DNA from 3 places in the Solwaraspora sp. WMMD1047 genome. Region 1 is predicted to be linked to each of the others. Evidence: riboswitches for the same ligand, from Rfam matches in the RefSeq annotation. Region 1 holds a riboswitch; each other region holds the start of a gene.
What was found. Region 1 has a riboswitch for cyclic di-AMP ahead of O7627_RS24700 (hypothetical protein). Riboswitches for the same ligand answer to the same signal wherever they lie in the genome.
Positions count from the first base shown of each region.

Region 2: another riboswitch for cyclic di-AMP. It lies ahead of O7627_RS35750 (NlpC/P60 family protein); the one in region 1 lies ahead of O7627_RS24700 (hypothetical protein).
Region 3: another riboswitch for cyclic di-AMP. It lies ahead of O7627_RS33640 (hypothetical protein); the one in region 1 lies ahead of O7627_RS24700 (hypothetical protein).

Region 1 covers NZ_JARUBL010000001.1:5,411,711-5,421,930, forward strand. Annotated here, with positions in the region: gene O7627_RS24675 (carbonic anhydrase) at 1-315, opposite strand, end outside; partial or broken gene O7627_RS24680 (alpha/beta hydrolase) at 484-1,377, shown strand; gene O7627_RS24685 (AAA family ATPase) at 1,685-3,802, shown strand; gene O7627_RS24690 (superoxide dismutase) at 3,867-4,835, opposite strand; gene O7627_RS24695 (cation diffusion facilitator family transporter) at 4,999-5,913, shown strand; cyclic di-AMP (ydaO/yuaA leader) riboswitch at 6,032-6,160, shown strand; gene O7627_RS24700 (hypothetical protein) at 6,165-7,271, shown strand; gene O7627_RS24705 (TetR/AcrR family transcriptional regulator) at 7,323-7,898, opposite strand; gene O7627_RS24710 (FAD-dependent monooxygenase) at 7,961-9,025, shown strand; gene O7627_RS24715 (glycosyl hydrolase) at 9,351-10,220, shown strand, end outside.
Region 2 covers NZ_JARUBL010000001.1:7,832,811-7,843,030, reverse strand. Annotated here, with positions in the region: gene O7627_RS35780 (class E sortase) at 1-909, opposite strand, end outside; gene O7627_RS35775 (DUF881 domain-containing protein) at 1,605-2,414, opposite strand; gene O7627_RS35770 (cell division protein CrgA) at 2,647-2,910, shown strand; gene O7627_RS35765 ((Fe-S)-binding protein) at 3,084-5,243, shown strand; gene O7627_RS35760 (GPP34 family phosphoprotein) at 5,248-5,922, opposite strand; gene O7627_RS35755 (NlpC/P60 family protein) at 6,127-7,113, shown strand; cyclic di-AMP (ydaO/yuaA leader) riboswitch at 7,304-7,440, shown strand; gene O7627_RS35750 (NlpC/P60 family protein) at 7,453-8,484, shown strand; gene dcd (dCTP deaminase) at 8,516-9,097, opposite strand; partial or broken gene O7627_RS35740 (pyridoxamine 5'-phosphate oxidase family protein) at 9,181-9,579, shown strand; gene O7627_RS35735 (zinc metalloprotease) at 9,877-10,220, opposite strand, start outside.
Region 3 covers NZ_JARUBL010000001.1:7,370,475-7,380,694, forward strand. Annotated here, with positions in the region: gene O7627_RS33630 (cation diffusion facilitator family transporter) at 1-46, opposite strand, end outside; gene O7627_RS33635 (hypothetical protein) at 240-713, shown strand; cyclic di-AMP (ydaO/yuaA leader) riboswitch at 1,346-1,479, shown strand; gene O7627_RS33640 (hypothetical protein) at 1,483-2,502, shown strand; gene O7627_RS33645 (DUF1775 domain-containing protein) at 2,683-3,339, shown strand; gene O7627_RS33650 (cation transporter) at 3,630-4,379, opposite strand; gene O7627_RS33655 (metalloregulator ArsR/SmtB family transcription factor) at 4,376-4,714, opposite strand; gene O7627_RS33660 (MFS transporter) at 4,756-6,279, opposite strand; gene O7627_RS33665 (SRPBCC family protein) at 6,412-6,909, opposite strand; gene O7627_RS33670 (flavin reductase family protein) at 6,949-7,500, opposite strand; gene O7627_RS33675 (M56 family metallopeptidase) at 7,497-8,333, opposite strand; gene O7627_RS33680 (BlaI/MecI/CopY family transcriptional regulator) at 8,431-8,814, opposite strand; gene O7627_RS33685 (hypothetical protein) at 9,237-10,220, shown strand, end outside.

The DNA.
Region 1 (10,220 bases):
GCCGAGCACGGCCTGGTCGAGCACGTGCGCGCCCGAGCGGACCACGCAGATCGAACCGAAGGTCTGATCGAAGATCGCTTCCAGCGGCACCCGGGAGTCGATGCAGCCGACCACCACGGCGTACGGCTGCTGGTCGCCGGAGGCGCTCGCCTCGGCGGCGGTCACGTCGTGACCGTGCAGTGGTTGCCGGCTGAGGAACCGGCGGTTGCCGGCGAGCAGCTCGGCCAGGGCCTCCGCCGGCCCACGGGCGGCCAGCGGCGGCGAGGTGGAGGCGACCGGCGTCGCCACTTCCCGGGAACCGGACGGCGAGGACATGGGGTACAGCTTTCCGTCTCGGCGCCCGCCAGCGAAGTCTGTTGCGAATCTTCTCACCACCGCGGATTCACCTGGTGGGACGAGGGGTACAAGAGATCGACGGGAGCCGCGCGACAAATGCCACCAAAGCTCTCGGACGACCGCACCCGGACCTACTCGGAGGTGGCCATGCCCGACCACGTTCCGGTCACGGCGCCGGACGGCGTCCAGCTGCACGCGGAGATCGCCGGTCCGGCCGACGCGCCGGTGACGGTGCTGCTGCTGCACGGCTGGACGCTGGACGGCCGCACCTGGCACCGCCAGGTGGCCGCCCTGGCCGAGACGCTCGGCGACGCCGTCCGGGTGGTCAGCTACGACGCCCGCGGGCACGGCCGGTCCGGCTGCACCCCGCGCTGCTCGGCCACCCTGGACCAGCTCGGCGACGACCTGGCCGCGGTGCTCGCCGAGGTCGCGCCCACCGGCCCGGTGGTGCTCGCCGGCCACTCGCTCGGCGGCATGACGATCATGGAGTACGCCCACCGGCACCCGGCCGACTTCGCCGCCCGGGTCGCCGGCCTGGTCTTCGTTGCCACCACCGCCGAGGGCCACACCCACACCCGGTACGGGCTGCCGTCGCGGATCGGCCGGCTGGTGCGGCTGGCGGAGACCACCGGCGCCGGCGTGCTGGCCCGGTTCGGCTCCTGGCGTACGCCCCGACCCCTGCTCAGAGCGCTGCGGCCGTCGCTGCGCTGGCTGCTCTTCGGCGACGCCTACGACCCGGCCGACCTGCGGCTCACCTGCTCGGCGGTGGCCCGCACCGCGCTCGTCTCGGTCGGCGGCCTGCGGCAGTCGATCGGCGCCCAGCACCGCCTGGAGACCCTGGCCGCCCTCGGCGACGTCCCGGTCGCGGCCCTGGTCGGCGACCGGGACCGGCTCACCCCGCCGCCGTGCGCCCAGTCGATCGCCGAGGCCCTGCCGGCCACCGAGCTGACGCTGTGCCCCGGTGCCGGTCACATGCTCATGATGGAGCGACCGGACGAGGTGAACGCCGCTCTGGTCGCGGTGGTCCGCCGGGTCCTCGACCGGGCCGTACCCGCCCGCGCCCGGACCCGGGCGGCACGCCGGGCACTGCCGAAGGCCCGGAACGCCGGCTCGACCCGGAAGCTGGCAGCACCGGGCGCGGCGCGCAAGCCGGCACCGGGCGCGGCGCGGAACGCGCCACGAACCGAGGCGGATCGAACAACGGCAACATGTCCTTGATCGACAGGGCGTACCCTCGCTCTCTGGCCACTGATGCGCGCGCAGAGCAAGTCCCGACCCGAACCGCGCACCGGCACCGGTGGCCCGGGCCCACCCAGGGACCCGCCACCGACGGCCAGGAGCTTGCGCGTTGACCGACCCCACCACCCTGCAGCAGGAGATCGCCGCCGAGCAGCAGCACCTCGACCGCGTGTACGCCCGGCTGGCGGAGCTGCGCCAGTCCGCCGCGGTCGCGGAGAAGGAGGGCTACCAACTCGCCCGGGTCGGCAACTTCGGCGCCCTCGTCGAGCGGGACGCGATGGTCTTCCACGCCGCCCGCCGCCGGCACGTGCTGGACGCGGAGCACGAGGGGCTGGTCTTCGGGCGGTTGGACCTGCGCGACTCCTCGGTGCTGCACATCGGCCGGCTCGGGGTCCGCGGCGAACGCGCCGAGCCGCTGGTGATCGACTGGCGGGCCCCGGCCGCCGCCGCGTTCTACCAGGCCACCGCCACCCAGCCGCGCGGCGTGGTCCGCCGCCGGATGATCTCCTCCACCGGGGAGCGGGTGACCCGGATCGAGGACGACCTGCTCGACCCGGCCGGCGCGCCGCCCGGGATGAAGGTGGTCGGCGACGGGGCGCTGCTGGCCACCCTGGCCCGGGCCACCGGCCGGGGGATGCGCGACATCGTCGCGACCATCCAGCGCGAGCAGGACGAGGCGATCCGCTCCCCCGCCTCCGGGGTGACGATCGTCTCGGGCGGGCCGGGCACCGGCAAGACGGCGGTCGCCCTGCACCGGGCCGCGTACCTGCTCTATTCCGACCGCAACCGGTTCGTCGGCGGCGGGGTGCTGGTGGTCGGGCCGTCCTCGGTCTTCGTCGACTACATCTCCTCGGTGCTGCCGTCGCTGGGTGAGGACGCGGCCACCCTGCACTCGCTGGGCACGCTCTTCCCGGGGGTCACCGCGACCCGTTCCGACCCGGCCGCGATCGCCGCGGTCAAGGGGTCGCTGCGGATGCGACGGGTGCTGGAACGGGCGGTCCGGGACGCGGTGCCGGACGGGCCGGGCGAGCTGCGCCTGCTCTACCGGGGTGAGCTGCTGCGGCTCGGCCGGGCCGAGCTGGACGGCATCCGGGCCCGGGCGTTGCCGCGCGGCGCCCGCCGCAACGAGGTACGCCGGGCCGGCATCGACGGCCTCTTCGGCGCGCTCTGGAGCCAGGCCCAGCGGCTGCGGATCGGCCGCCTGCCCGACCAGCGGACCTTCGAGGACGAGCTGGCCGAACGGCAGGAGTTCCGCGACTTCCTGCGGGCCTGGTGGCCCCGGCTGCACCCCCGGCACGTGCTGCACTGGCTGGCCCGGCCGACGCGGCTGCGCCGGTACGCCGCCGGCATCCTCACCCCGGCCGAGATCGCCATGCTCGCCGAGTCGTACACCGCGCCGGCCACCGGCGGGTTGAGCTTCGCCGACGTGGCCATCCTGGACGAGCTCGACGAGCTGCTCGGCCGTCCGCCGCAGCCGCCCCGGCGCAGGCGCGACCCGTTCCACGTGGCCGGCGGGGTACGCGAGCTGAGCACCGCCGCCGAACGGCAGCGCGCCGCCCGGCAGGCGGCCACCGAGCGGCCGGCGGACTACCGCGACTACGCCCACGTGGTGGTCGACGAGTCGCAGGACGTCTCGCCGATGCAGTGGCGGATGCTGGGCCGGCGGGGCCGGATCGCCTCCTGGACGGTGGTCGGCGACCCGGCCCAGACCGCCTGGACCGGCGACCCGGCCGAGCTGCACCGGGCCCGGGACCGGGCGCTGGGCCGGCGGGCGCGGCACAGCTTCACGCTCTCCACCAACTACCGCAACTCGGCGGAGATCTTCGCGGCCGCGGCCGCGGTGATCCGGGAGATCGACCCCGACCTGGTGCTGCCGACCGCGGTGCGCTCCACCGGGGTCGCCCCGGTGGAGCTGTCGGCGCCGGCGGCCGAGCTGCCGGCGGTGGTCCGGGACGCGGTGGCCCGGCTGCTGACCGAGGTCGACGGCACGGTCGGGGTGATCACGCCGGTCCCGCGCCGGGACGAGGTGGCCGGCTGGCTGGCCGGGCTGCCGGACCCGGACCGCCACCAGGTGGTGAACGCGCTGCAGGCCAAGGGCATGGAGTACGACGGGGTGCTGCTGGTCGCCCCCGGCGAGATCCGCGCCGATTCGGAGGCCGGGGTACGGACCCTCTACGTCGCCCTGTCCCGGGCCACCCAGCGCCTGACCACGGTCGACGTCCGATAGCTGGCGGGGCCGGGAGCTTCCGGCGGGGTCGATCGCCGGCGCTCCCGGCGGGCGACAGTCGGGCTCAGTGCCGAGGGATCGCGATGACGTCGTACTCGGTGGTGGGGGTCGGCGGGGTGGAGAAGCGGGCGTTCGGCAGGTAGAGCCGCCGGCCGTAGGCGGCCACCGTGGTCGGCACGTCGAACCTGGGGTCGGTCCGGCGGGTCAGCAGCCGGCCGCGGGTGCCGGCCCGGTCCAGGCCGAGCACGGCGACGGTGTTGATCCGGTTCTGGACCACGTAGAGGGTCCACCCGTCGAGCAGCAGGCCGTCGCCGTTTGTCAGCAACTCCCCGCCGAGGTCGACGGTGCGGGTCAGCCCGGTGCGCGGGTCGACCCGGAACAGCAGGCCGGTGCCGGACTGCACGATCAGCAGGCCGGTGCCGTCGGGGGTCCGGACGATGCCGTTGGCGTTGATCCCGGTGCCGTAGGCGATGTCGCCGGTGAGCGGCACCCGGACGACGCCGTCCGGGCCGGGCAGCCGGCCGGCCCGGTCCAGCGGCAGCCGGTAGAGCACCGGGTTCGTCGAGTCGGTGAACCAGGCCCCGCCCGGCGTCAGGACGACGTCGTTGACGAAGCTGGCCCCGTCGGCGAGCCGGTAGCTGGCCAGCAGCTCGCCGGTGCGGGCGTGGATGACCCGGGCGTCGCCGCCGGTCCCGCCGGCGACGAAGAGCCGCAGCCGCTTGTCGATCTTGAGGCCGAGGGAGGGCGTACCCGGTCCCGGGTTGATGATCTCGCCCCGGCCGGTGACCAGGCTGGCGCGGTAGATCGCGCCGGTGGCCCGGGAGCCGAAGAAGGCGTACGGCGAGGAGCCGATCGCGATCCCCTCCGGCTGGAAACCGGGTGGCAGCGGGAAGCTGTCGGGAAAGACCGGCCCGGTGATGGCCGGGGCTCCGGCGGCCGGGGCGGCCGGCAGTCCGGCGGCGGTGACGGCGAGGGCGGTGGTGATCAGCAGCGTGCGGCGGTTGACCGGCAGGTTGCGTCCGCGGTGACGCATGATCGCAGTCCCTTCGGGCCCGGGGTCGGCAGGCATCTACGGGTTTCGTTGCGGGCCGGTTCCGATGATGCCAGGGCCAGCCGGGTGACCGCACTCACAGTTGCATACATAGCAATGTCAGCATACGTTGGACCGAGTCGGCCTGATCGAGGATGGTGTGAGCGTGGGCGCAGGTCATGACCACGGCGGGGCCGCCTCGCGGGCCGCCGACCAGCACCGGGGTCGGCTCTGGGCCGCGTTCGGGCTGCTCGCCGCCCTGATGCTCGTCGAGGCGGTCACCGCCCTGCTCACCGGCTCGCTGGCACTGCTCTCCGACGCCGGGCACATGTTCACCGACGTACTCGGGATCGGGATGGCCCTGGCGGCGATCACCGCGGCCCGCCGGGCGGTGGGTGACCCGCAGCGGACCTTCGGCCTCTACCGGCTGGAGGTGCTCGCCGCGCTCGCCAACGCCGTACTGCTCTCCGGCGTCGCGGTCTACGTGCTGATCGAGGCGGTGAGCCGCCTCGACGACCCACCAGAGGTGACCGCCGGCCCGGTGCTGGTGGTCGCGGTCGCCGGCCTGCTCGCCAACATCGTGGCCTTCGCCCTGCTCCGGTCCGGCGCCCGCGACAACATCAACATGCGGGGTGCGTATCTGGAGGTGCTCGGTGACCTGCTCGGCTCGGTCGGGGTGATCGTGGCCGCCGTGGTGATCGCGACCACCCAATGGTGGTGGGCGGACCCACTGGTCGCGGTCGGGATCGGGCTGTTCATCCTGCCCCGGACCTGGCGGCTCGGCCGGGCCGCGGTACGCATCCTGGTGCAGGCCGCGCCGGAGCACCTCGACGTGCCGGCCGTACGGTCCCGGCTCTGCGCCGTACCCGGCGTCTCCGACGTGCACGACCTGCACGTGTGGACGCTGACCTCGGGGATGGAGGTGGCCTCGGCCCACCTGACCATCGACCCCGACGCCGAGGTCGGCACGGTGCTCACCGCGGCCCGGTCGGCGCTGACCGAGGAGTTCCACATCGAGCACGCGACCCTGCAGGTCGAACCGGGCACCTCCCCCGGGGGCTGCGGCCCGACGACCTGGTGACGGCGCTCACCGCCCGGCTTAGCTACGTCTTAATTCGCCCCTTCTCACCTGAGAGAGCCGGATAACAGCCGGTAGGCTCGGCGACGGCCGCCGCCGGGCGGCGCCCTCACGGCGCCTGCGGTGGTCGTCGCCTAATCGCGTCCTGCGAGCCGGGGAACCATGTACGTGGGGTGTATCCGCGAAAGCGGTAGGGATCTTCCGTCCCGAACCCGTCAGCTAACCCGGTCGGCGGCTGACGGAAGGACGTGGCAATGCCAGCACTGGCATCCGTACGACATGCGCACGCGCGCCGGGCCGCCAGACCCGCGTCGCGCCGAAACACCCGATGGGCGGCCCGGCTGTTCGCCGCCGTCACGGTCGGCCTGGCGGCCACCCTGGTGAGCACCGGCACGGCGGTCGCCGCCGGACCCGCGACACCACTCGCCGCCCCGGTCCTCGCCCAGCAGGACTTCGACGAGGGCGGCTCGGACAGCCTGCGCAAGGCGCTGCAGGAGGCGTCCAAGGGCTTCCTCGACGCGCAGGCCGCGCTGAAGAAGTCGACCGAGCGGCAGAAGCAGCTCACCGAGCTGCTCAAGCAACTCGAAACCGACCTCGCCGAGCAGAACCGCAAGCTCGGCGACCTGGCGGGCCGGGCCTACCGCACCGGGCGGTTGGGGCCGGTGTCGGCGCTGCTGGCCAGCGACTCACCGGACAGTTTCCTGGACCGGGCCGCCACCCTCGACTCGGTGGCCGCGAACGAGGACCGGCAACTGCGTCAGCTCCAGGAGACCAAGGAGCAGCAGACCCGGGCGAAGGCGGCGATCGACGCCGAGGTCGCCGAGGAGAAGAAGCAGGTCGAGGTGATGGCCAAGCGCAAGCAGCAGGCCGAGCGGGCGCTGGCGGCGGTCGGCAGCGGCGGCCCCAGCGGCGGGGTCAGCGGCTCCAACTCGGCCCGCGCCCGGGCCGTGGCGCGTAACTCCGACGGCTCGTTCCCGAACGAGTCCTGCAGCCTCAACGACCCGACCACCTCGGGGTGCATCACCCCGCGGACGCTCAACGCCCTCAAGCAGGCCAAGGCGGCCGGCTTCACGCGGTTCGTCTCCTGCTTCCGCAGCGGCGGTTCGGGCGAGCACCCGCAGGGCAAGGCGTGCGACTTCGCCGCCCAGAAGAACGGCTTCGAGGGTACGGCCACCGGCGGTGACCGCACCTACGGCAACAACCTGGCGGCGTACTTCGTCAACAACGCGAGTCGGCTCGGGGTGCTCTATGTGATCTGGTTCCGGCAGATCTGGCTGCCGAGCAGCGGCTGGCGGGCGTACAACGGCGACGGCACGCCGTCCGGCGACCACACCAACCACGTACACCTGTCGATGAACTGATCCGTGATCGCGGAGGATCCGGTGTGCTGTCGTGCACCGGATCCTTTGCGATCACCGGGTGAGCAGGGCACGGAGGATGGTCTCGATGCCGGGTCGGGGGTCGAAGTCCGGGTCCCGGTAGGCCAGTTGGTGCAGCAGGACGCCGTCGAGGTAGTCGAGCATCAGGCGGCAGTGCAGGTCCGGATCGGTCGAGCCGGCGGCGCGCAGCCACGGGGTGGCCCAGCTGCGGATCTCGGCGCTGCCGCGGGCCAGTTCGGCGGCGAGTTCGGGGTTGACCGCCGCCTCCAGGCTGAGCGCGTACCGGGCCATCGTGCGGTCCCGCCCGTCGGCCAGCGCCAGCCGCACGAAGTCCACCAACGCCGGGACCAGCCCGGCCACCGGCCGGCTCCCGCCGGGCGATGCGGATGGTCCGCCGGGCGGGGCGAGCTGGGCCCAGTCGGCGCGGTCCAGAACGGCCAGCCGCTCCACCACCGCGCGCAGCAGTGCGTCCCGGGTCCGGTAGCGGTTGGAGGTGGAGCCGGCGGGTAGGGCCGCCTCAGCGTCGACCGCCCGGTGGGTGAGCTGGCGCAGTCCACGCCGGCCCAGCACCCGGATCGCCGCGTCGGCCAACTCCTCCTGCCTGGACATGTGCTCACCCTAACAACTACATCCGTAGTCACAGCAACTACATCCGTAGTACCGTCGCCTCCATGACGGGAAACGCGGCAGTCATCGGGGGCGGCATCGGCGGACTGGCCGCGGCTGCCATATTGCAGCGGGCCGGGTGGTCGGTCCGGGTCCACGAGCGGGCCGGCACGCTGGGCGGGGCCGGCACCGCGCTCGGCATGTGGCCGGAGGCGCTGCGCGCACTCGACGCGCTCGGCATCGGCGCCGAGGTCCGGCGGATCGGCGCGCCGCAGCGCACCGGCGAGTTCCGGCGGCCGGACGGCCGCCGGATCGCCACCATCGACGTGGCCGCCCTGGTCCGCCGGACCGGCGACACGGTGCACCTGATCTCCCGCCCGGCCCTGCTGCGACTGCTGGCCGGCGCCCTCTCCCCCGGCACGGTGACCTTCGACAGCGAGGTGACGAGCGTGTCGGACCTGGTCGACGACCACGACGTGGTGATCGCCGCGGACGGCATCTTCGGCCGGAGCAGGGGCCAGCTCTTCGGCGCCGCCGGCGCGCCCCGCTACGCCGGGGTGACCGCCTGGCGGGGCACGGTGCCGGGCGCGACCTCAGCGGTGACCGAGACCTGGGGGCCGGGTCGCCGGTTCGGCATCACCCCCCGCGAGGACGGCCGGACCAACTGGTACGCCTCCCTGCGTACCCCGGCCGGCGGGCGCGCCCCGGGCGGCGAGGTGACCCTCCTGCGGGCGCTCTTCGGGGACTGGCACGACGAGGTCCGTCGGGTGCTCGCCGGGATCCGCGAGGAGGAGGTGCTCCGGCACGACCTCTACCACCTCGCCCCGCCGCTGCCGTCCTACGTGGCCGGGTCGGTGGCGCTGATCGGCGACGCCGCGCACGCGATGACCCCGGACCTCGGCCGGGGGGCGTGCGAGGCGCTCGTGGACGCGGTGACGCTGGGGCGCTGTCTGATCGACGAGCCGGCCGTCGCGGTGGCGCTGGCCCGCTACGACCGCGCCCGGCGCCGGCCCACCCAGCGGCTGGCCCGGGTCTCGCACCTCGTCGGCCGACTGGCCCAGGCGCGGCGGTGGACCGGCGCCCGGAACGCGGCGGTCCGACTCGCACTCGCCGCCGGCCCGCCGAACTGATCGCTATACCACCCGGGAACGCCATCCGCATTTCGGGGCGGGCAACCCGAATGCGTCCGATGCAATTCAGGTCGTCTCAGAGAGCGCTCTTTCGCTAGCCCTCCGTAGTGGATCAGCAACCGCGCCAACCTGGCATCGCCGGCCCTGAGAGCGCTCTCACAGAAGTTATCGCCCGGACCGGCGGCTGTCAATACGAATGGGACTCGACAGCCCATGGACGGCAAAGTTCGGGCCGAAACATTGACAGAGCCGGCTGCCCTCTGGTGCCCTGCTCGCAACGACTCGTTAATGCGTACGAAATCCTTGCCCTTCCCCCGGAGGCACCATGAGATCCCCTGTCCCCGGCTCGACCGCCCGGCGCGGCCTGGCGGCCGCGGCCGCCGTCGCGCTGGCCGCCGGCGCCCTCACCGTCATGGTGGCGCGCGGCGCGGACGCCGACACCATCGGCGCCGGCAGCTACACCACCACCCGCCCGGCCGGCGGCGCCGCCCCCACCGCCTGCGGCAACATCGCCAGCAACCCGCGCCAGTACGTCACCGGCAACGCCCCGACCGGCGCGGTGCCCACCAACGACTGGTGGTCGTCGCTGCTCTTCAAGCGCTGGGACTGCTCCTACTCGGAGCCGCTGCACGCCCACCCGATGTCGTTCGACACCGCCGCCGGCGGGCTCGGCGTCTCGTACACCACCGAGGCGGCCATCTCCGGCACCTCGACCGGGGTCGGCGAGTACCACTTCCCGTACACCACCGAGTTCACCCTCGGGGTGACCGGCCTGAACTCCCCCGACGTCAAGGTGGACGGCTGGACCGACTGGACGGTCAGCCCGTACTGGTCCGACGGCGCCCGCACCCTGCGCGCCACCATCGGCCACGGACTGCCCTTCGTGTACGCGCAGGTGACCGGCGGCAACGCCCGGCTCGCCTTCGGTGGCCCGCCGACGGTCTGGACCAACAGCGGCAACCGGATCGGCTTCACCGTCCGCGGCCACGACTACGTCGCGTACGCCCCGAGCGGCGCCACCTGGACGGTCGGCGGCAGCGAGATCACCTCGAACCTGGCCGGTCGCGGCTACCTGTCGGTGGCCCTGCTGCCGACCACGCCGGGCACTTCGGCGGCGACCCGCACCGCGCTCGCCGACAGCTACGGCCGGTACGCCCACGCGCACGTCACCGGCACCCGCGTCTCCTGGGCCTAC
Region 2 (10,220 bases), 2.4 Mb from region 1:
GTCCAGCTCGTCGAGGCGCCAGAAGGTGGCCCGGTTGCGGTGCCCGGCGACCGAGAAGTTGCCGACCTGGCCCGGCATCGCGCTCTCCGGGTAGTGGCCGGGGGCGTACCGGATGTCCTTCTGTTCCACCCCCTCCACCACGATCCAGTTCTTGTCCAGCTTGGGGATGTAGAGGCCGGCGATCGGCTTGCCCTGGACGACGGGGGCGGGGCTCGGCGACTCGCTGGGGGCGGGCGCGCTGGGCGCCACCGCGGGCTGGTCCTCCCAGGACTGCTCCAGCTGCGCGGAGAGATCCTCCTGGTGGGCGTTGACGATCGTCGACTTGCCCCAGATCTCGTACCCGGCGAAGAGGAGCACCACGAGTCCGAATGTGATCAACAGTTCGCCGCTGACCCGCATGCCGGTACGCAGCCGGGACGCGAAGGTGGGCCGGGTCAGCTCGGAGAAGACGCTCTTGTAACCCTCACCGGTGCGTTCCGGTCGCAACTTGACCACCCGTTCGCCGCGCCGTCCGGTCGACCCGGGCGGGTCGCCGTCGTCGGCACCGTCGGGCACCGGCCTGTCTGACGCGCTTCCATCGGCTCGCGAGCCGCCGGCCCCGCCGTCGACCGTCGGTCCGGCGGGTCCGCGGAGCGCCGGAATCAGCGCGGTGGCACCATCGTCCGTCCGTGGCCAGGTCGGTGATCCGGCGTCGGACCGCCACGACGAGCCGGTCACCGGCGGCCGGGTGCCGTCTACCGCCGGTACGGCGGGCATCAGCGCGGTCGCGCCGTCGTCCAGCCACCGCGCGCCGCCGTGCCGGGCGGCGGGGTCGGCCACGGCGGGGAGCAGCGTGGTGGGCGGTTCAACGGCGCGTCCCGGCAGCGGCGCCCGGGGTGGGACGGGAGCCGGTCGCATCGGTTCGGTCACCGGCCGCACCGGCCGCCCCACGGTGGGCGGCGTCGGCTCGGCGTGGGGCGCCGGAGGAGCGAGCGTAGGCGGATGCGGCCCCGGCCGGCCCGGCGCCGGCGGGTACGGCCCCGGCCGGGCAGCCGTGGGCGACTGTGCCCCTGGCCGGGCAGGCGTGGGCTGTGCCACCGGCTGGGCAGCCGTGGGCGAAGGCGCCTGGGCGGCGGGCGGGGGACTGGCCGGTGGCCCGGATGAGGTTGGTCTGCCCGGCTGCGGTGCCGGCCACGGCGCTGAGGCGGGGGGCGTCGCCGGCGGCGACAGCCAGGCCGCCGCGGCCGGCTCTCTGGCCAGGTCGGATGGCGGCGTGGGCCGCGGGCCGGGCGCCGGTCGGGGAGCCGGTTTGGCCGGGTCGGGTGGCGGGGTGGGCCGCGGGGCGGGGGACGGTCGGGGAGCCGGGGAGGGCCGGGGGGTCGCCGCTGGCCAGGCCGGCGGGGCCGGCCGGGGCGTCGGTGACGGACGCCGGGCGGGCGACGGGCGCGGTGTGGCGGACGGGTGGTTGGCGGCGGCCGGCGGTGGCCACTGGCCCGCCGGTGGCCCCGGCGGCTCGGGCTGTCCCGGCGGCTCGGGAACCGGTGTGATCACGTCGGTCGGCTGGTCGGGGTCCGGGGCGCGGTGCCGGCCGTTGCGGCGCTCGGCCGGGCCGCTGGAGCCGGTGGTCATCGGGGCACCTCAGCCGAGCGCAGACCGGTGGAGCCGTCGAACGCGGGCATCCGCACCTCGGTCAGCACCGCCTCGCGGTAGCCGAGCTGGTAGTCCTCCACGGCGTCCTTGAACCACCTGACCCCCTCGGAGTCATTGAGCGCCTGTTGCAGCGCGGCGGGGTCGCCGATGGCCGTGATCTTGAATGGCGGCGAGTAGACCCGTCCGTGTAGCAGCAGCGTGTTCCCCACGCAGCGTACCGCGCTGGTGGCCAGGACGCGGACGTCCATGATCGTCATGGCCTCGGCGCCGCCGGCCCAGAGGGCGTTCACGACGGCCTGCACGTCGCCCTGGTGGACGACCAGGTCGTCGTTGGTGGCCCCGTCGGGTGCCTGGCCGTCGCCGTACCGGGGAGCGTCGTCGAGTTCGACGCTCAGACCGGGACCGATCAGCTCGGTGAAGCCGGCTGCCTGCCGGCTGCCGGCGGCGCGGTCGCGCTGCTCGCCGATCGGCTCGTCGGTGCCGGCCAGGGCCTCGGTCTGTGCCTCGACCTCGGCCCGCAGGGCTGCCGCGCGCTCCTCGCTGGCGGTGAGTTGCCGGCGCCGGTCCTCGATCAGTTGGGCCAGCTCGGGTCGACGGTCCTCGCGCAGGGAGGTGCCGCCGGCGGTGGTCGCGGAGGTGGTGAAGAGCAGGCCGGCGGCGAGGGCGATCAGCGGTACGACGACCGACCAGCCCGGCCGGCGTGACCCGGACCGGCGGGGCAGCAGGCCGCGCAGCGCACGCAGGACGACCTGCCGCCAGGAGGTGCCGCCGGACGTGTACTCCACCGAAGCCTCCCCCTCCCAGGTTCCGCCGCTCTGTCCCAGCATGCCATTGACAGCGGGCAATTGCCGTCAGCGTCCCGATCTGCCCGTACCGGGGACTTCCGGGTTCCCCCCGTTCGTGGCCTGATCGGGTTCGCCCGACTACGCTAGCTCTCGAACATTATTGGCCATGGACCGTCGCCCACCGCGTCTGGTTGTCAGGCCGGACGAGGATCGCCCACCTCAGGAGAGCGTCGTGCCGAAGTCGCAGGTTCGCAAGAAGAAGGTCTACACCCCGCCAACGGACGTCCGACCGACGGCGACCGCCGCCACCAGCAAGCCTAGTCCCATCTGGCTGCCGATCGCCGCGGTGTCCTTGATCGTTTTCGGCATCGGCTGGCTGGTCGTCTACTACCTCTCCGAGACCGCCTACCCGGTGGCGAGTTGGGGGTACTGGAACCTGCTCGTCGGGTTCGGGGCGATGGTCAGCTCGCTGATCCTGCTCTCCCGCTGGCGCTGAGCCGCCGCCCCGTCGCGACCAGGTCACATCGCGTCCAGCCGCTGGTGAGGGCCGGTTCGTCGGACACTAGGGTGTCCCGAAGAGCTGCGACGTTACTCACGTTACCGGTGGGTAGCTAGCGCGTAGGCTGTACCGATCAGCCGAACGTCCGCGGCAGACCGGGAGGCCATGGCATGGGCAGCGTCCAGATCGTCACCACCGTCCTCGCCGCCGCCGTCACCGCGGTGGCGGTCTGGCTGGCGACCCGGGCGGTGTTGCGGATGGTGGCCGTGATCCGGCTCGGCCAGCCCGACCCGACGCGCTTCACCGACCGGGGCAACCGGCTGCGCACCATGCTCACCGAGACACTCGGCCACACCCGGATGCTGCGGTGGAGCGTGGTGGGCGCCGCGCACTGGTTCGTGATGGTGGCGTTCGTCGTGCTGTCGCTGCTGGTGCTGGAGGCGTACTTCGAGGTCGTCAGCCCGACCGGCGGGCTGCCGATTATCGGCGGCTGGGCGGTCTACGGCATCGCCACCGAGCTGATCGGCGTACTCGGTCTGGTGGGGATTCTGGTCCTGATCGGGATCCGGTTGCGCAACCGGCCCGCGGACGCCGGGCGGAAGTCCCGGTTCACCGGCTCGACGATGTGGCAGGGCTACTTCGTCGAGGCGGTGATCGTCGCGGTGCTGATCTGCGGCTTCCTGATCCGGGGCTTCAAGGTCGCCACCGACCACTTCGAGTACCCGGCCTGGGGCACCCCGGTCAGCCACGCGGTCGGCGCGCTGCTGCCGGACTGGGAGGCCGGCGTCAGCATCACCGCCCTCGTCAAGATCGCCATCTCGATGACCTGGCTGATCGTCATCGCCCTGAACGTCACGATGGGGGTGGCCTGGCACCGGTTCGCGGCGTTCTTCAACATCTTCTTCAAGCGCGACCCCGGCCGGCCGGAGTCCGGGCTCGGCGCGCTGCGGCCGATGACGATCGGCGGCAAGCCGCTCGACTTCGAGGAAGCCGACCCGGAGAAAGACCAGTTCGGGGTCGCCCAGGTGGAGCAGTTCACCTGGAAGGGCCTGCTCGACTTCACCACCTGCACCGAGTGCGGCCGCTGCCAGTCGCAGTGCCCGGCCTGGAACACCGGCAAGCCGCTGTCGCCGAAGCTGCTGGTGCTGTCGCTGCGGGACCACGCGTACGCGAAGGCGCCCTACCTGCTGGCCGGCGGCGGCAAGGACCTCACCGGCGAGGAGAAGGGCACCGCGGAGCAGTTGGCAGGCGTCGACGCGCTGGCGTTGGCCGAGGCCGACCGGCCGCTGATCGGCGGCGCCGAGGAGCTCGGCATCATCGACCCGGACGTGCTCTGGTCCTGCACCACCTGCGGGGCCTGCGTGGAGCAGTGCCCGGTCGACATCGAGCACGTCGACCACATCGTCGACATGCGGCGGTACCAGGTCCTGATCGAGTCGAGCTTCCCGTCCGAGGCCGGCGTGATGCTGCGCAACCTGGAGAACAAGGGCAACCCATGGGGCGCCCCGCCGAACACCCGCGAGGACTGGACCAAAGGGCTGGACTTCGAGGTGCCGCGGGTCGGTGAGCGTGACGACTTCGAGTACCTGTTCTGGGTGGGCTGCGCGGGCGCCTTCGAGGACCGGGCGAAGAAGACCACCCGGGCGGTGGCCACCCTGCTGCACGAGGCGGGGGTCGACTTCGCCATCCTCGGTGAGGGCGAGACCTGCACCGGTGACCCGGCCCGTCGGATCGGCAACGAGTTCGTCTTCCAGATGCTCGCCCAGCAGAACGTCGAGACCCTCAACGAGGCGTTCGGCGACCGGGAACCGACCAAGCGCAAGATCGTCGCGACCTGCCCGCACTGCTTCAACACCCTGGGCAACGAGTACGGCGAGCTTGGCGGTCACTTCGAGGTGGTGCACCACACCCAGCTGCTGGCCCACCTGGTCGCCACCGGCAAGCTCACCCCGGTGCAGCCGGTGGACGGCGGCGTCACCTACCACGACCCGTGCTACCTGGGCCGGCACAACCGGGTCTTCACGCCGCCACGCGAGGTGCTCGGGGCCGCGGCGGCCGACGGCCTCACCGAGATGCCCCGCAACAGCGAGCGGTCGTTCTGCTGCGGCGCGGGCGGTGCCCGGATGTGGATGGAGGAGCGCATCGGCAAGCGGATCAACGTCGAACGGGTCGAGGAGGCCATCTCCACCGGCGCGAAGACGGTGGCCGTCGGCTGCCCGTTCTGCTACACGATGCTCGGCGACGGGGTGACCGGCAAGGGCGCCGACGGCGAGGTCGAGGTGGTCGACGTGGCGACGGTGCTGCTCCGGTCGGTCCAGCCGCAGGCGTAGCCGCTCAGCTGCTGCTGGTCGCGGCGACGGTGGTCGCGGTGCTGATCGCCACCATCATCGCGGCCTGCGCCTCCTCGATGGCGCGTTTGGTCGCGGCGCTGGCCCAGTCGCCCTCGGCGATCCGCGTCAGCCGCTCCTTGACCCGGTCCCGGGGCAGGTCCCTGAACACCTTCTTGTCCAGCCCGACCGCCCGGAGCAGCCCGCAGAGCGCGGCGAGTCGCGGCTCGACCGGTCCGTCGCCGGTCACGGCCGCGGCGAGCCGCTGCCGCAGGTCCGTCTCCACCGGCGGCTGCACCCCGTGCGGGGCCGGATAGCGGGTACGCGGAAAGACCCAGAGCACCTTGTCCCGCTCGCGGCGCAGGATGCCGGAATCAACCAACCGGTCCAGCACCCGTTCGTCCAGGCCGTTGCCCAGCCGGTTGACCCAGTGCTTCGGCGAGCGCGGCTTCTTCGCCTCGCCGATCCGGCGCAGCGCGTCGTCAAGCAGCGGCTCGCCGGTCGGGGCCGGGTCCGTCACGGTCACCTTCTTGTCGGCCACGTCGACCCGCCCGGCGAGCGTCAGGTCGAGCAGCACCGAGCCGCCGAGCCCGTGCGAGAGGGCCGGATTGCTCAGCTCGGCGGTTCCCTCGTCGTTGTAGACGAGCAGCAGCAGTTCCTCCGCGAGCGTCAGCGTCGACATGATCCGACCGTATCCGGGCCGCCACGAGACCGCATCAGGACCGGAATCCGATGTCTTGATTCGGCATCAAAGCTTCCCTATTGTGGGGCACCGACCGCTGTGGCACGTCGCCCTTCGTCCCCCTCCGAAAGGCGCCCGCGGTCGGTAACAGAGGAGTCGCTGCCAGTGGCACTTGTGCCCTTTCAACGTCGTACCCCTGATCCTGTGCCCGCCGGTCGCCCCCGCCGGTCCCGCGCCGTTTTCGGCGCGCTGGCACTCGCCGCGCTGGTCTGTGTCGGTCTGCTGCCCGCGACACCGGCCACGGCCGCACCTTCGATCGAGGAGATCGAGGCGCAGCTCGACAAGCAGTGGGAGCAGCTCGAACCGACCATCGAGCAGTTCAACAAGGTACGCAGTCAGTTGCGCTCGAACCAGAAGAAGTCCGCCGACCTGGCGGAGAAGATCGAGCCGCTGGCGCTGCAGGCTGAGCTGTCGATGAACAAGATGAGCCGGCTCGCGTCCCGCTACTACAAGACCGGCCCCGGTTCCGACCTGAACGCGTTGCTGGTCACCGGCTCGGCCAGCACCCTGACCGACCAGCTCGCGCTGCTGGACCGGCTGGCTCGCGACGAGCAGGAGCAGATCGCCGCGGTGGTCGCGGCCCGCGACAAGTACGACGCGGAGAAGCGCAAGCTGGACGACCTGATCGAGCAGCAGCGCAAGCAGGACGCCGAGCTGGCCGCGAAGAAGAAGCAGATCGACGCGGAGATGAAGCGGCTGGAGCAGTTGCGGCTCACCGCGGCCGGCTACACCGGCTCCGGCGCGGCACAGCGGATCGGGCCCTGCCCCGCCACGTACATCGGCGGACCGGCCGGTGTCGCGGTGCGGACCGCGTGCGCCCAGATCGGCAAGCCGTACGTGTGGGGTGCCACCGGTCCAAGTTCGTTCGACTGTTCCGGCCTGACCCAGTACGCGTGGGGCAAGGCCGGCGTATCGCTGACACATTTCACCGGTGCGCAGTGGAATCAGGGCAGTACGGTGAGTCGCGCGAATGCTCGACCGGGAGATCTGGTCTTCTTCTACAGTGACCTGCACCACGTCGGGCTGTATGTCGGAAACGGCATCATGGTGCACGCGCCGCGCTCCGGGACACCGGTGCAGATGCAGCAGATCGACGCAATGCCGATCGCGGGCTTCAAACGCGTCGGCTGAAAGTTCCATAGCCGAAAAGCCCGCCCGACCGTGGCGGGCTTTTCGGACTTTCCGGCCGGATAATGCAACTGTCCGCAGTCGACCATCTACGCAACGAATCGATTGACATCAAGGGTTGCGCTGCGATAACGGCTTTCCCTACTCTGGGGTGCCGTCGAGTCGGCAGCAGGTCGCCCAGCCGGGCGGCATCGGCTCGACACCGCCGAATCGTCGCCAGGCGAACCGGGGACCCACGAAGTCCGGGGTGAATCCGCGAACCTGCGGTAGGGCGCTTTCCTTCCCGCCCGAACCCGTCAGCTAACCCGGTAGGCGGTCACGGAAGAAGGAGTACCGACTCCGGTGGCAACCCCTGCCCCGCGGTCGCGACCCGCTCCGGTGGCCCAGGCCGCCGCCCGGTCCCGCCCGCGCCGCTGGTCCCTGATCACACCCGTGCTCGCCACGGTCGCCGGCCTCACCGTCGCCCTCTTCGGCGCCGCCCCGGCCGCCGCCCAGCCATCGGTTCCCGAGATCGAGAAGCAGATCGACGAGGCGTGGAACTCGCTTGAGCCGATCATCGAACGGCACAACGCCACCCGCCAGGACCTGGCCGTCAAGAAGAAGCAGGTCGCCGCGCTCAACAAGAAGATCGAGCCGCTGCAGTTGCAGATCGACCTGGCGATGAACCGGGTCGGCGACTTCGCCGTCGAGGCGTACAAGGACAACCGGGCGTCGGCGTTGAACGCGGTGCTGGCCACCGGCTCGCCAAGCAACCTGATGGACCAGCTCACGGTGCTGGACCAGTTCGCCCGGCGGCAGCAGCAGGACGTGCAGACCGTCGTCGAGCTCAAGAACAAGTACGCCGCCGAGAAGGCCCCGCTGGACGCGCTCGTCGCGGAGCTGACCAAGACCGAGGCGGAACTGGCCAAGAAGAAGAAGCAGATCGACGCCGAGGTGGACAAGTTGCAGGAGATGCGGCTGACCGCGTACGGCAACGGGTCGGCCGGTCCGTTGCGGCCGGCGCCCTGCCCGGCCACCTACCCGGGCGGGAAGGCCGGCGTCGCCGTCAAGTTCGCCTGTGCCCAGATCGGCAAGCCCTACTACTGGGGTTCGTCCGGGCCGAACTCGTACGACTGCTCCGGTCTGATGCTGGCCGCCTGGGCGGAGGCCGGCGTGGGTCTGCCGCACAACGCCGCGAAGCAGCGCCAGGCCGTGCCGAGTGTCAGCCGGGCCAACCTGCGCCCCGGTGACCTGGTCTTCTACTACGCCGACCTGCATCACGTCGGGATGTATGTCGGCAACGGCTGGGTGGTGCACGCCCCTCAGGCGGGCGAACCGGTGAAGATGAAGAAGGTCGACACCTCCCCGATCCACAGCTACGGCCGACCGGGCTGACGTCTCGCGGATGCTGGCCGGCCACCACGCGTCAGCGGGTGGTCGGCCAGACCCGCCAGTTGCGCCAGGCGCGGCTCGGCGTCGGCCCCCGCTGGCCCTGGTAGCGCGACCCGTAGATGGCCGAGCCGTACGGGTGCTCGGCCGGTGAGGCGAGCCGGAAGATGCAGAGCTGGCCGATCTTCATGCCCGGCCAGAGCGTGATCGGCAGATTCGCCACGTTTGACAGCTCCAGCGTGACGTGGCCGGAGAAGCCCGGGTCGATGAAGCCGGCGGTCGAGTGGGTGAGCAGGCCGAGCCGGCCGAGGCTCGACTTCCCCTCCAGCCGGCCGGCGAGCTGATCGCCCAGCGAGATCACTTCAAGCGTGGAGGCGAGCACGAACTCGCCCGGGTGCAGCACGAAGGGTTCGCCGTCGGGTACCTCGACCACCGAGGTCAGGTCGTCCTGCTGCACGGCCGGGTCGATGTGCGTGTAGAGGTGGTTGTTGAAGACCCGGAACAGCCGGTCCAGCCGGACGTCGATGCTCGACGGCTGCACCAGTTCGGGTTCGAACGGGTCGAGTGCCAGCGTGCCGGCCTTGATCTCGTCTGCGAGGTCGCGGTCGGAGAGCAGCATCGTGCCACCATACCGAGCGGTCACGGTCCGGCCTGGTCAGGGCCGGGGTCGCGAATCGAACGTATGTTCGATAGAATCACCGCATGGCATCCTGGTCCGAATTCGCCTCCGACGAGCCGCGGCTCGCCGACTCGATCCGTCTCCTCATGCAGCAGTACGGCCCGGGTCTCGGCTACCTGGCGACCGTCCGCGCCGACGGCGGTCCCCGGGTGCACCCGGTTTCCCCGGTCATCACCGACGAGGGGCTGTTCTGCTTCGTGGTGGACTCGCCGAAGCGCCGCGACCTCGAACGCGACGGCCGGTACGCGCTGCACTCGTTCCCACCGGAGGAGAGCGACGACGAGGCGTACGTGGCGGGCCGGGCCCGGCCGGTCACCGACCCGGCCCGGGTGGACCGGCTCGCCGGCGACCTGCGCGCCGCACCCGAGGTTGACTGGCGCCTGTTCGAGTTCACGGTCGACGTGGCGATGGTGGCCCGGCACGGCCGCACCGGAGCGACACCGTTTGCCGACGCGCGGGGCGACCGTCCCGCCGTCCAGGTCTGGCTGGACCCGGCCGCCGGAGCCACCCCTGCGGCCGGGTCCAGCCCCGCCCAGTCCGGCCCCACCCGCACCCAGGCGGCGGTGCTGACCGAACAGGTCGTGGCCGGCTCGGCCGCGGCCCGGCGCAGTCGCCGTTCGCGGGGGCGGCATGCGGCGCCGCCGGAGTCGCCGGTGCCGGCCCCATGAATCGGGACCGGGCCGGCACCGGCGACACGGCGGCGGGCCTACCGGGGATCGTTACGGCGCCCGGTAGGCGTTCCAGGCGTTGATCATGCGGGTCGCCTGTCCGGCCGTGAACTGGTACATGCAGGAGTCGTACGTGTAGTCCATGAAGTTGCGGATCGGGTCGACCCCCGCCGAGCTGCAGGTGTTCCGCCCGACCGGGCACTGGTACGCCGGCGACGCCTCGGCCGGGGTGTCCGAGACCTGGTCACCCGAGCCGGAGCAGCCACCCTGGAAGGTGTGGTAGAGGTTCAGCCAGTGCCCCACCTCGTGGGTGCCGGTGTCGCCCTGGTTGTAGTTGGTGGCGGTGCCGCCGGGCAGCGACTCGCTCAAGACCACCACGCCGTCGTAGCTGCTCA
Region 3 (10,220 bases), 2.0 Mb from region 1:
GTTTCTCACCCGCGCTGCGCGCTGCGTGATCGTGCCCGGCGCCCATCGATTCCTCCCGACCTTGCTTCCGACGACCCCGTCAACGTATGCGTACATTGCAATAAGTGCAACGGGCGGAGCTGTCGCTCAGACAGGCGTAGCCCGGATCCGCGGGTCGCCGCCAGCGCCGTTCACGCTGGCCGGGGTGACGACACGGCGGTCGGGTCGGCGGCGGCGCGATCGTGTCGTAACCTGTCGGCATGAACCGAACCGGCGGACCGCGTGCTCGTGCCGCGCTGCCGCCGTGGTTGACCGCCGTGCTCGCGTTGACCGCAGTGGCGCTGCTACACGCTGTGCAGTGCGCGTCCGGTGCCGCGGCGCCGTTGCTGGCGACGTCGACCCTGCATCAGGTGGCGGTCAGCATCGACGGGCATGGGGCCGCGACCTCGGCCATGCCGGTCGGGGCGGCCACGGCCGTGTCGGTCAGTGCGTCGACGGGCTCCGGAGTGCAGGTCGACACCGGTCAGGGTGCCGGGCACAGCGAGATGCCGTGCGGACCAGGGCTGGCCGCCGGGACATGCCTGATGTTGCTGGTGAGCGCCGCGGTCGGCCTGCTGGCACGCGGGCGGCCGGGCTGGTCGTCGCCCGTCGTCGACGAGTTTCGGACCCTTGCTGGGTTCACCCGGTGGCGGGCGTCGCCGGACCTGGCGCAGCTGTGCGTGCTGCGTACGTGATCGACTCCACCGGCATCGACTCCACCGGCGCGTAGCCCGCGTTCGAGGTCGTACGCCTGAGCCCGCCCGGCCCTGCTGGGGCAGTTTCTCGGGAGCGTGGCCAGGGCCACGAGACCAGCGGGCGCTGGCCGATCCCGCGTGTCCTGTCCGCGGCCGCCGCGCCCGGTGGCGCGCGGAACCACGCGACGACGACATGGTTGCCGCGTCGAGTCCGGACCCCGCACGCGAGCCGTCCGTGGATACAGCCGGTGGCCCCCGGAGGCCACCCGTGGCCGAGAAAACAGCCTGCACGTCCACCCCTTCGAGTCAGAGGAGGACGAGCCCATGCGAGGGCCTCGTCACCGACACACCCACCGAGGCCAACCCGGGTACGCCGCGGCATTGTCGACGCGCATTGGAGCCGACATACGCGGCCCGGCCGCCGTCCGGCGGTCATCGCCAACGGCGCCGACCGGCCGTCCGGAGCGATCATGATCCCGGCGGACGCCCACCCGGTCCCCCCGCAGGCCCGGAACCCACACCCACAGTCAACACAACCTCACCCTCTTAATCATGAATTAGAAACATCTATCACTATTGATCATCGACTCACATCACCGACGGTTACCTCCGACGCGCGCCGGACGGCGCCTGTCGAACCGCCGCCCAATCGCCGTCTTCGGCGAGCCGGGGAACCACGCCCGTGGGGTGAATCCGCGTTCGCGGTAGGGATCACTTCCATCCCGAACCCGTCAGCTAACCCGGTCGGCGGCCATCGGAAGGGAGAATGGTGACCACGCCCCCGAACAGGTGGCTCACAGCCACCCTGGCCGTCCTGGCCACCGCCGCGCTGCTGGCGGCCCCGCTCGGCTCCCAGGCTGCCGCGGCGCAGCCCAACGGCAACGCCACCGCCGACGAGGACGGGCCGCCCCCACTGCTGCGCGACGTACTCGACCAGGCCGGACGGACCTACCTGGACGCCAAGGCCAAACTCGACCAGTCCACCAAGCGCCAACTGATCCTCAACCTCGAGCTGCGACGGGCCGAGAACCGGCTGGCGAAACTCGCCCCGCAGGTCGAGCAGATCGCCGCCCGGTCCTACCGGACCGGCCGGATCGGCGCGGCCGCGATGCTACTCAACAGCGCCTCACCTGACTCGTTCCTCGACCGGGCCGCAACTCTCGACGAACTCAACATGGTCAACGGCAAACGGGTCGCCGAGCTCGCCCAGGCCGTCGACGACGCCGCCCGGGCCAAGGACGCCATCGACGCCGAAGTCCGCGACCAACGCAAGCAGGTCGCCGTGATGAACGCCCAGAAACGGGAGGCGGAGAATGCCCTCGCCCTGGTCGGCGGGCGGTCCCTCACCGCCGGGTTCGTCGCGGCCACCTCACCGGTCGCCCGGGCGGCGCCGCGCACCAGCAGTGGCGGATGGCCGAACGAATCGTGCAGCCAGGACGACCCCACCACCGCGGGTTGCGTCACCCCCCGCACGCTGCACGCCTACAAGGAGACCAAACGAGCCGGCTTCGACCGGTTCGTCGGCTGCCACCGGTCCGGCGGTCCGTTCGAGCACCCCAAGGGCCGCGCCTGCGACTGGTCCCTCCGCAACAGCGGTTTCACCCCCGCCCGCACCCAGAACGAACGCACCTACGGCAACAATCTCACCGCGTTCCTGGTCCGCAACGCCGACCGCCTCGGCATCCTCTACGTCATCTGGAACCGCCAGATCTGGCTACCCGCCACCGGCTGGAGGTCATACAGCGGGGCCAGCGACCACACCGACCACGTCCACATGTCCATGCTCTGACCCGGCCGCCCCGGTGTGCACCCGCGCACCGGGGCGGCCGTGGCACCAGACCAGGCGACCTCCGGTCACGACCCCCAGGTAAATCCCACCATCACGACGGTCGACCACGACCACGAGAAATGACCCGCCGGAAGGGACCATCGGAAAATGACGGTACGCAGAAGTGCTCGACTCGCCACCGTGCTGACGACGTTCACACTGGCAGCGACCGTGGCCACGCCGGGCTGGGCGCATGTCGAAGTAAGCGCCGACAAACCACAGGCGGGCGCCCGCGACGTCACCCTCACCTTTGTCGGCGAAGCCGAGTCCACCACCGCGGGAATCACGTCCGAACGTGTCGTCCTGCCCGCCGGCCTGAAACCCCAGGACGTGACCCTCGCCCGCGCACCCAAAGGATGGGAACTCAGCCCCAACCAGGACGGATTCACCGTGGCCGGGCCCGCCCTGCCCGTCGGCGACGACGTCACGTTCGCTGTCACCGTTGCTCAACTACCCCCCGACGCCGTAACCCTCGCCTTCAAAACCGTCGAGACCTACGAAAACGGCAAAGTGTCCCGATGGATCGAGATCCCCACCGCGGGCGACCAGGAACCGGACAATCCCGCCCCCGTCCTGTCCATCCGCCCGGCCGCCACACCACAACCCGAACCCACCACCGCCGCACCCACCGCCACGACACCCACCATCGCGACGACACCGCCGCCGGCCGCCGCACCCGCCGGCGACGACTCCGCCACCGGGGCGGGCGGGCCACTACTCGCCGGCTTCGGCATCCTCGCGGTGATCCTCGCGGCAGTCGCCGCCGTGGCCGTCCGACGCCGCCGGACACCGCGATAGCCGCAAGACCGTCCGAGGAAGCATGGGCGATCATCGGTACACCAGTGGCCGAATGTGAGTCCTCGGAGCGAGATCCGCGACCTGCGCGAACTCCGGCGCTACCTGGAGCGTTTCTCAGCCCTGCTCACCCAGGCCACCCGAATGCCAATCACCGTCAGCACCGACGTCAACCGCCGGCCGAAGGTGCTCGCCTACGCTACCGACCTGAGGCGCTGGCACGGCTGGCAGAAGGACGCCATCGACGGGCTCCGCACTCCGTCTGAACCGTCGGGGCGGTCTTCACCAGAAGGTCACTTCTCGGCTGCGTGGCGGCAGGAGCAGCCGGGTTCGCATCCGCAGGCATCGCCTGTGGCAGTTGAACCGGCTGGGGCTTCCGGGATGGTCAGCGGTGCGGTCAACGGGACGGCGCAGCAGCTGTCGCCGCGCCAAGCCTCGCGGCCTTCCTTGACCGCGACACCTGCGATGACCAGGGCGGCGATGGGGTCGGCCCAGGACCACCCGAACAGGCTGTTGACCGCCAGGCCGGCTAGTAGGACGCCTGAGAGGTAAGTGCACAGCAGTGTCTGTTTGGAGTCGGCGACGGCGGAGCGGGAGCCGAGTTCGCGACCGGCGCGGCGTTGCGCGTACGACAGTCCGGGCATGACCGCCAGTGAGACTGCCGCCAGTACCAGGCCGACGCTGGAGTGCTCGGCGTCGGCGCCGCCGAGAAGGGCCCGTACCGCCTCGACGCTGACGTAGGCCGCGAGGGCGAAGAATGAGACGGCGATGATGCGTAGTGCCACCTTTTCGCGGGTCTCGGGGTCTCGGCCGGCGAACTGCCACGCTACGGCGGTGGCGGAAGCGACCTCGATGATCGAATCGAGGCCGAAGCCGATCAGAGCGGTGGACGACGCGATGGTGCCGGCAGTGATCGCTACGGCCGCTTCGATGATGTTGTAGATGATGGTGGCGGCGACGAGCCAGCGCACCCGGCGGGTCAGTACGGCCAGGCGTTGCGGTGGTGGTCTAGCAGGGCTCAGTTGGAGGAGCCGCGGGTTCATCGGCAGCAGCTCTGGTCGTCGGAGTCCGGGCACGCTGCCGGGTCGACGGCCAGGACCAGGCCGAGTAGGTCGCCGAGGGCGTGGGCGATGCGGGCGTCGGCAAGCTCGTAGCGGGTGCGCCGGCCTTCGGGAACGGCTACGACCAGGCCGCAGCCGCGTAGACAGGCGAGGTGATTGGACAGGTTCTGCCGGCTGACACCGAGCATGTCGGCGAGTTCAGCCGGGTAGCCGGGTCCGTCCCGCAGCGCGAGCAGCAGTTTGGTGCGGGTCGCGTCGGACAGGGCATGGCCGAAGCGGGCGAGGACCTGGCCGTTGGTGAGCGTCGCCACCCTCAGAGAGTACATCGGTGGCTGTATCGACAGCGGGTGCGTGGGGATCATGCCGACACCGGCTCGGCGGCAGGGGCCTCGGCGAGGGTACGGGTGCGCCCGGGCATGAACAGCACGGTCAGGACGGCGCCGATCGCGGCGATGACCGCACAGACGATCAACACCATCTGCATACCGTCGATATAGGCGGATTGGGCGTCGGTGACCAGGGCCGGGTTGCCGATGCGGGCGGCGACGCCGACCGCTCCGGCGATGGAGTCTCGGGCGGTGTCCGCCGCGGCGGGTGGTAGGCCGTCGACGACAAGGCGGTCGGTGTAGATCTGCGACAGCAGGCTGCCCAGCAGCGCGACGCCGAGTGCGCCGCCGGCTTGGCGCAGGGTCATGGTGATGGCGATGCCGGAGCCTGCGCGTTCGGGTGGCAGGACGGCGAGGACGGCGTCCATGGACGGGGTCAGGGCCGATCCGATGCCCAGGCCGGTGATGGCGTACCAGAGGGCGGCGAAGGCGAAGCCGCTTTCCGTGTCGGTGGTGGCGCCGATGGACAGGCCGATACCGGTGAGCAGGAGGCCGACGGCGATCGGGGTCTTGTGTCCGATGCGGTTGGCGATGCGGGTGCCGGCGCCGACGCCGATGACGAAGCCGCCGATCAGGGGCAGGAGCCGCAGGCCGGTGTTGAAGGCGTCGTGGCCGAGTACGAACTGCAGGTACAACGGCACGACGAACAGCAGGCCGAACAGGGCGAAGCTGACGACGGTGGCGTTGATGTTGCCCCAGGTGAACTGCCGGCCCTGGAACAGGTGCAGATCGATCATCGGCTGCGGGGTGCGCAGTTCCCACCCGACGAAAAGGCTCAGCAGCAGCAGGGACACGGCGAAGCCGGTGAGGATCAGCGGGTCGGTCCAGCCGCGGTTGGGTGCCTCGATCGCGGCGTAGACCAGGGTGAGCAGACCGGTGGTGGACAGCAGGCCGCCGAGCAGGTCGGGGCGCTTCGGGGATGGGTCGCGGGACTCCGGTAGGACCAGAACGATGGCGGTGACGGCCAGGGCGATGATCGGCACGTTGATGAGGAAGATCGAACCCCACCAGAAGTGGTTGAGCAGCCAGCCGCCGATGATCGGGCCGAGGGGTATGCCCGCCCCCATACCCATCACGACGACCGACAGGGCCTTGCCGCGGTCGGCGGGGGCGAACAGTACCGCGATCGTGGCCAGTGCGGTCGGCATGATGACCGCGGCGCCAACGCCGAGTACCGCGCGCGCGGCGATGACGAGTGCGGCGCTGTCGGCCAAGGCAGCGCCGAGCGAGGCCAGCGCGAAGATGGCGAGCCCGATGACAAGGAGCCGGCGGCGCCCGTAGCGGTCGGCGATCGCGCCGACCGGGAGCATCAGTCCGGCGAACAGCAGGATGTAGGCGTTGACGATCCACTGCAGCGCGTCGGTGCCGGCGGACAACTCGGTGGCCATGGTCGGTAGGGCGACGTTCATGATCGTGATGTCGAGCCCGATGACCAGCACCGACAGCGTAAGAGCCGTTAGCGCCAATCCCTGCTGTCGTTTCTCTGTTCTGGGCATGCGCTGCCTCCACTGGTCTGCGCGTCGAGGACGGCCATCGGTTGGCGCATCAGGCGGTTGGGCGGCTGAGCGGTGCCGGCGGCCCTCGACGAAATGATACAGCAGATCCTGAATTCAGTACATGATTTACTATTATCGGGAATGGTTGTCGGCGGGCTGGCCTTCGAAGTGGGCCTTGAGCCGTTGCTGGGTGATCTGGATGGATGCCCGGTTGTGGGTTCCGCGGTCGCGGATGCCGGACACGATGACAGCGATGGTCTTCATGAGCTGGCCGCGGTTGTCGTGCCAGACCTGCGTCAGGCGGGTGCCCCGGCCACCGTCCAGCGGTGCGAGGTGGTAGCTCCACGTCGCGATGGCCAGGCCGACGGCGGCGGTGTCGAAGCTGAACTGGCGGCCCGGTTCGGCAGCGGTGACGGTGCAGTGGGTCCGCCAGCGCCGGATCGCGCCACGACGGTTGTGGCCGCTGAACGTGCTGCCGACGCCGAGCGGGCCGTCGTGGTGCGGCAGGCTGGCGCCGGTGCATTCAGGGCTGAAGCGTCCCCAGCGGGCGACGTCGACGATGACGTCGTAGACGTCTTCGGGTGGCGCGGCGATGTCGATGCTCTCTTCGACGTGCACGGAGTAGGCCATGACTACCTTCCTCGGTGGGGACCACTGCAGGTGGGGGGACTACTGCAACTGTCGATAGCGGGAGGCGTGGCGCAGGAGGGGTTCGCCGCGGCGATGCCCGGCTTTCCGCACCGCGCCGATGACGATGGCGTGGTCACCGCTGGCGTAGGTGTGCTGGTGTTCGCAGGTCAGCCAAGCCAGCGCGCCCGGAATGACCGGGAGGCCGTCGACGGTGGTGTAATCACCCGGCACGGTGTTCCTGTCCCGTGGGCGGGCGAAGGTGTCGGCGATGTCCCGCTGATCAGCGGCGAGGATGCTGACAGCGAAGCGCCCGTGCTGGGCGAGCAGTTCCAATGTGGTGGATGAGCGGTGCAGGCAGACCAGCAGCAGGGCCGGCCGCAGTGACAGCGAGGTCAGCGATCCGACGGTCATACCCCAGACATCGCCGTCGCCGTACTGGGTGGTGAGCAGGCTGACGCCGGTGGGCAGGGCGCCCATCGCGGTCCGGAACTCCTGCTCGGACACTGCCGAAGGTGGGGGGTCGGCGTGGGTCCGATCGGTGAGCAGACTCGCGTAGTGCCGACCCAGGGCGTCTTCGATCAACGTATTCACGCTGCTCCCCATGGACACAGGTCGATGACTATTGCGTTGAGGAGGAGAACAGTCGGCGACAGGACGAGCAACGCCGCGCCCAGGGCGTAGGTGCCTTTGGATCGGGCGGTCTGGCAGCAGTGCCGCGGGATGTGCAGCTGCGCCAGCCGCAGCGCGACCGCGCGACCGCCCGCGGGCAGCGCCCCGGCGGGAACCGCCATGTCGGCCAGCAAGGTCAGGGCCGCGATGGTGGGCTTCTGACCCACATGGCGGCGGGCGTAGCAGTCGGCCGACATCTCGATCAGTTCGGTGATGGACATCGACAGCGCGGTGATGGCCCTCGTCCCCGGGAACGACTGCGCCACGGCGGTCGCCAACTGCAGGACGAGGTGATGGCGGGCCAGCAGATGCGCCCTCTCGTGCCGCAGGACGGCCTGCAAAGGTTTCGGCTCAAGCAGATCCAGCGCCCCCTGCGACAGCACGGTGCGCCCAGAGACGATGCACGGCACGCTGTAGGCGAACGGCCGCCTGTCGTCGATCACGTTGACCTTGCCCAGGTCGGGGCGTTCAGTGGCGAACAGGTCGATGAGCATCTCGTGGCGGCGCCGACGCTGGCGAGCGGCCCGGTTCAGCGCGGCGAAGCGCCTGCCGACGCGCCCGGCGCCCAGCAACAGGACGGCACTGACCAGTGCTGCGAGCAGTGACGGTGCCGTGTTGTCCATCTGCCAGGTGTGTTGATCGGAGATCAGGATGAGCAGTGCCGCGACGGCACCGAACGGGACCCCCAGGACCGCGCCCAGCCACAGTCCAACCGCCGCGCAGGGCACCCGGTATATCCACGTCCTCTCGACCACCAGGCCAGTGATCGACCACGCACATAGAGTGACGATAGCTGGTAGCACCAACGGCCCCACCGCGGTTTCCCCCTCAGACCTTGTGCTCGGTCAGACGCTACGGTTCGCGTTCATCCTTCGCCTCGCCGTCGAGCGCCTCACGTAACGCCATGCGCTCCTCCGAACCCAGCTCGTCGACGAATCGCACGAACGCGCCCGGATCGCCGTCGGCGACGCCCAGCGCGTCCGCCAGCAGCTCGGCGAACATCTCTTGCCGGGTGGCTGCGGCACTGTAGCGGTGAGCGCGTTCGTCACGACTCTGGTGCAGCAGTCCCTTGCGCGCCATCCGCTGCAGTGTCGTCAACACGGTGGTGTAGGCGATCTGACGGCCGGAGCGCAGCGCTTCGTACACCTCACGGACCGTCATGGCGCGGTCCGCGGTCCAGAGGCAGTTCATCACCGCCCGCTCAAGCACTCCCAGTCGGACCACGGGCTCCAGCATAGGGCAACTCGATCAGCATGACTACCACGGTAGTACTACTATGATACGAGAAGGTTACGGGAAGGCCCCAGTTCTCACGCTGAGTGTCGACATCCATATCGGGGATGGCCCGCAGTGCCCGTGCTCAGCCAGCCGATGCGCGTAGGCGCAGCAAGCGCCCCTCCGGACTTCCACGGGTGTCGATGGGGGGCGTCGGAGGCGCCTCCCGCAAGGCTTTAAGCAGGCCAGACATTGGCGGCTATCTCGATGCACCCTCTCGTCCGGTCGGCTGATCGCGACCCGTACGTCAGGCTGAACCGCTTGACTGCCGGGGTAGTACTACCGTAATAGTTGACCGCGTTGGCTAACAAGGTGGAGAAACCTCGTAACGCGATGTCACAACGGTAGGCACCACAAAGTGCCGATTTGGGGGAGGTCCGGCCATGGATGTGGCGACGATGTTGGGCGCACCGGGAGACGCACTGCGGCTACCGCAACAGCAATGGGAGACCGGAGCCACCGAGGTGCTCCGTCAGTCATTCCGCTACCACTTCGACCGCAACGACTTCTTCCGCGCCCAGTGCGACGCCGACGGTGTCGTCCCGGATGACGTCAGGTCCCGCGCCGATCTTCAGCGGATCCCGCTGCTGCCGGTGAGCATGTTCAAACGTCCGGACGCCCACGTCCTGATGACCGCCTCGCTGGCCGACGTGGAGGCGGAGATCCGCTCGACCGGCACCGGCGGCGTACCGAGCGTGGCCCGCCGCGACACCACCACGGCGACGCGGGCGCTCAACGGCATCTTCGCGTCCTACCGGGAGTTCTTCGCCCTGTCCAAGGGCGCAGGACTTTTCCTGTCGCCGTCGACGGCGGAGACCCCCGAGATGGGGATGGTCAAGGTGTTCAACATCCTCAACGGGGTCTTCGACGACCACGTCTACCTGGTCAAGGACTACGCGTTCGACCCGGACGAGGCCATGGCGTACCTCAAGCGGTGGGACGGGGAAATGACCCGCCACATCATCGGGCCGCCGTTCCTGGTCAACCGGCTGCTGCGCTTCCTCGAACTGGAGGAGATCGAACTCAAGCTGGACCCCGAGTCGATGGTGATCACGCTCGGCGGGTGGAAGCGGTACACCGGGGAGTCGATCAGCCGTGACGAGTTCGACGGCAAGCTGAACCGCTACCTCGGCGTCTCGCCCGACCGCATCCGCGACATGTACGGGATGATCGAGTCCAACATGCTCGCGATCGAGTGCGAGCACCACCGCAAGCACGTGCCGCCGTGGTGCTACGTGTCCATCCGCGACGTCAGCGACCCGGGCAAGGAACTGCCGGCGGGGCAGACCGGCGGCATCGCCATCCTCGACGCGCTCAACACCTCCTACCCGGGCTTCCTGATGTCGGAGGACGTCGGCGAGGTCGAC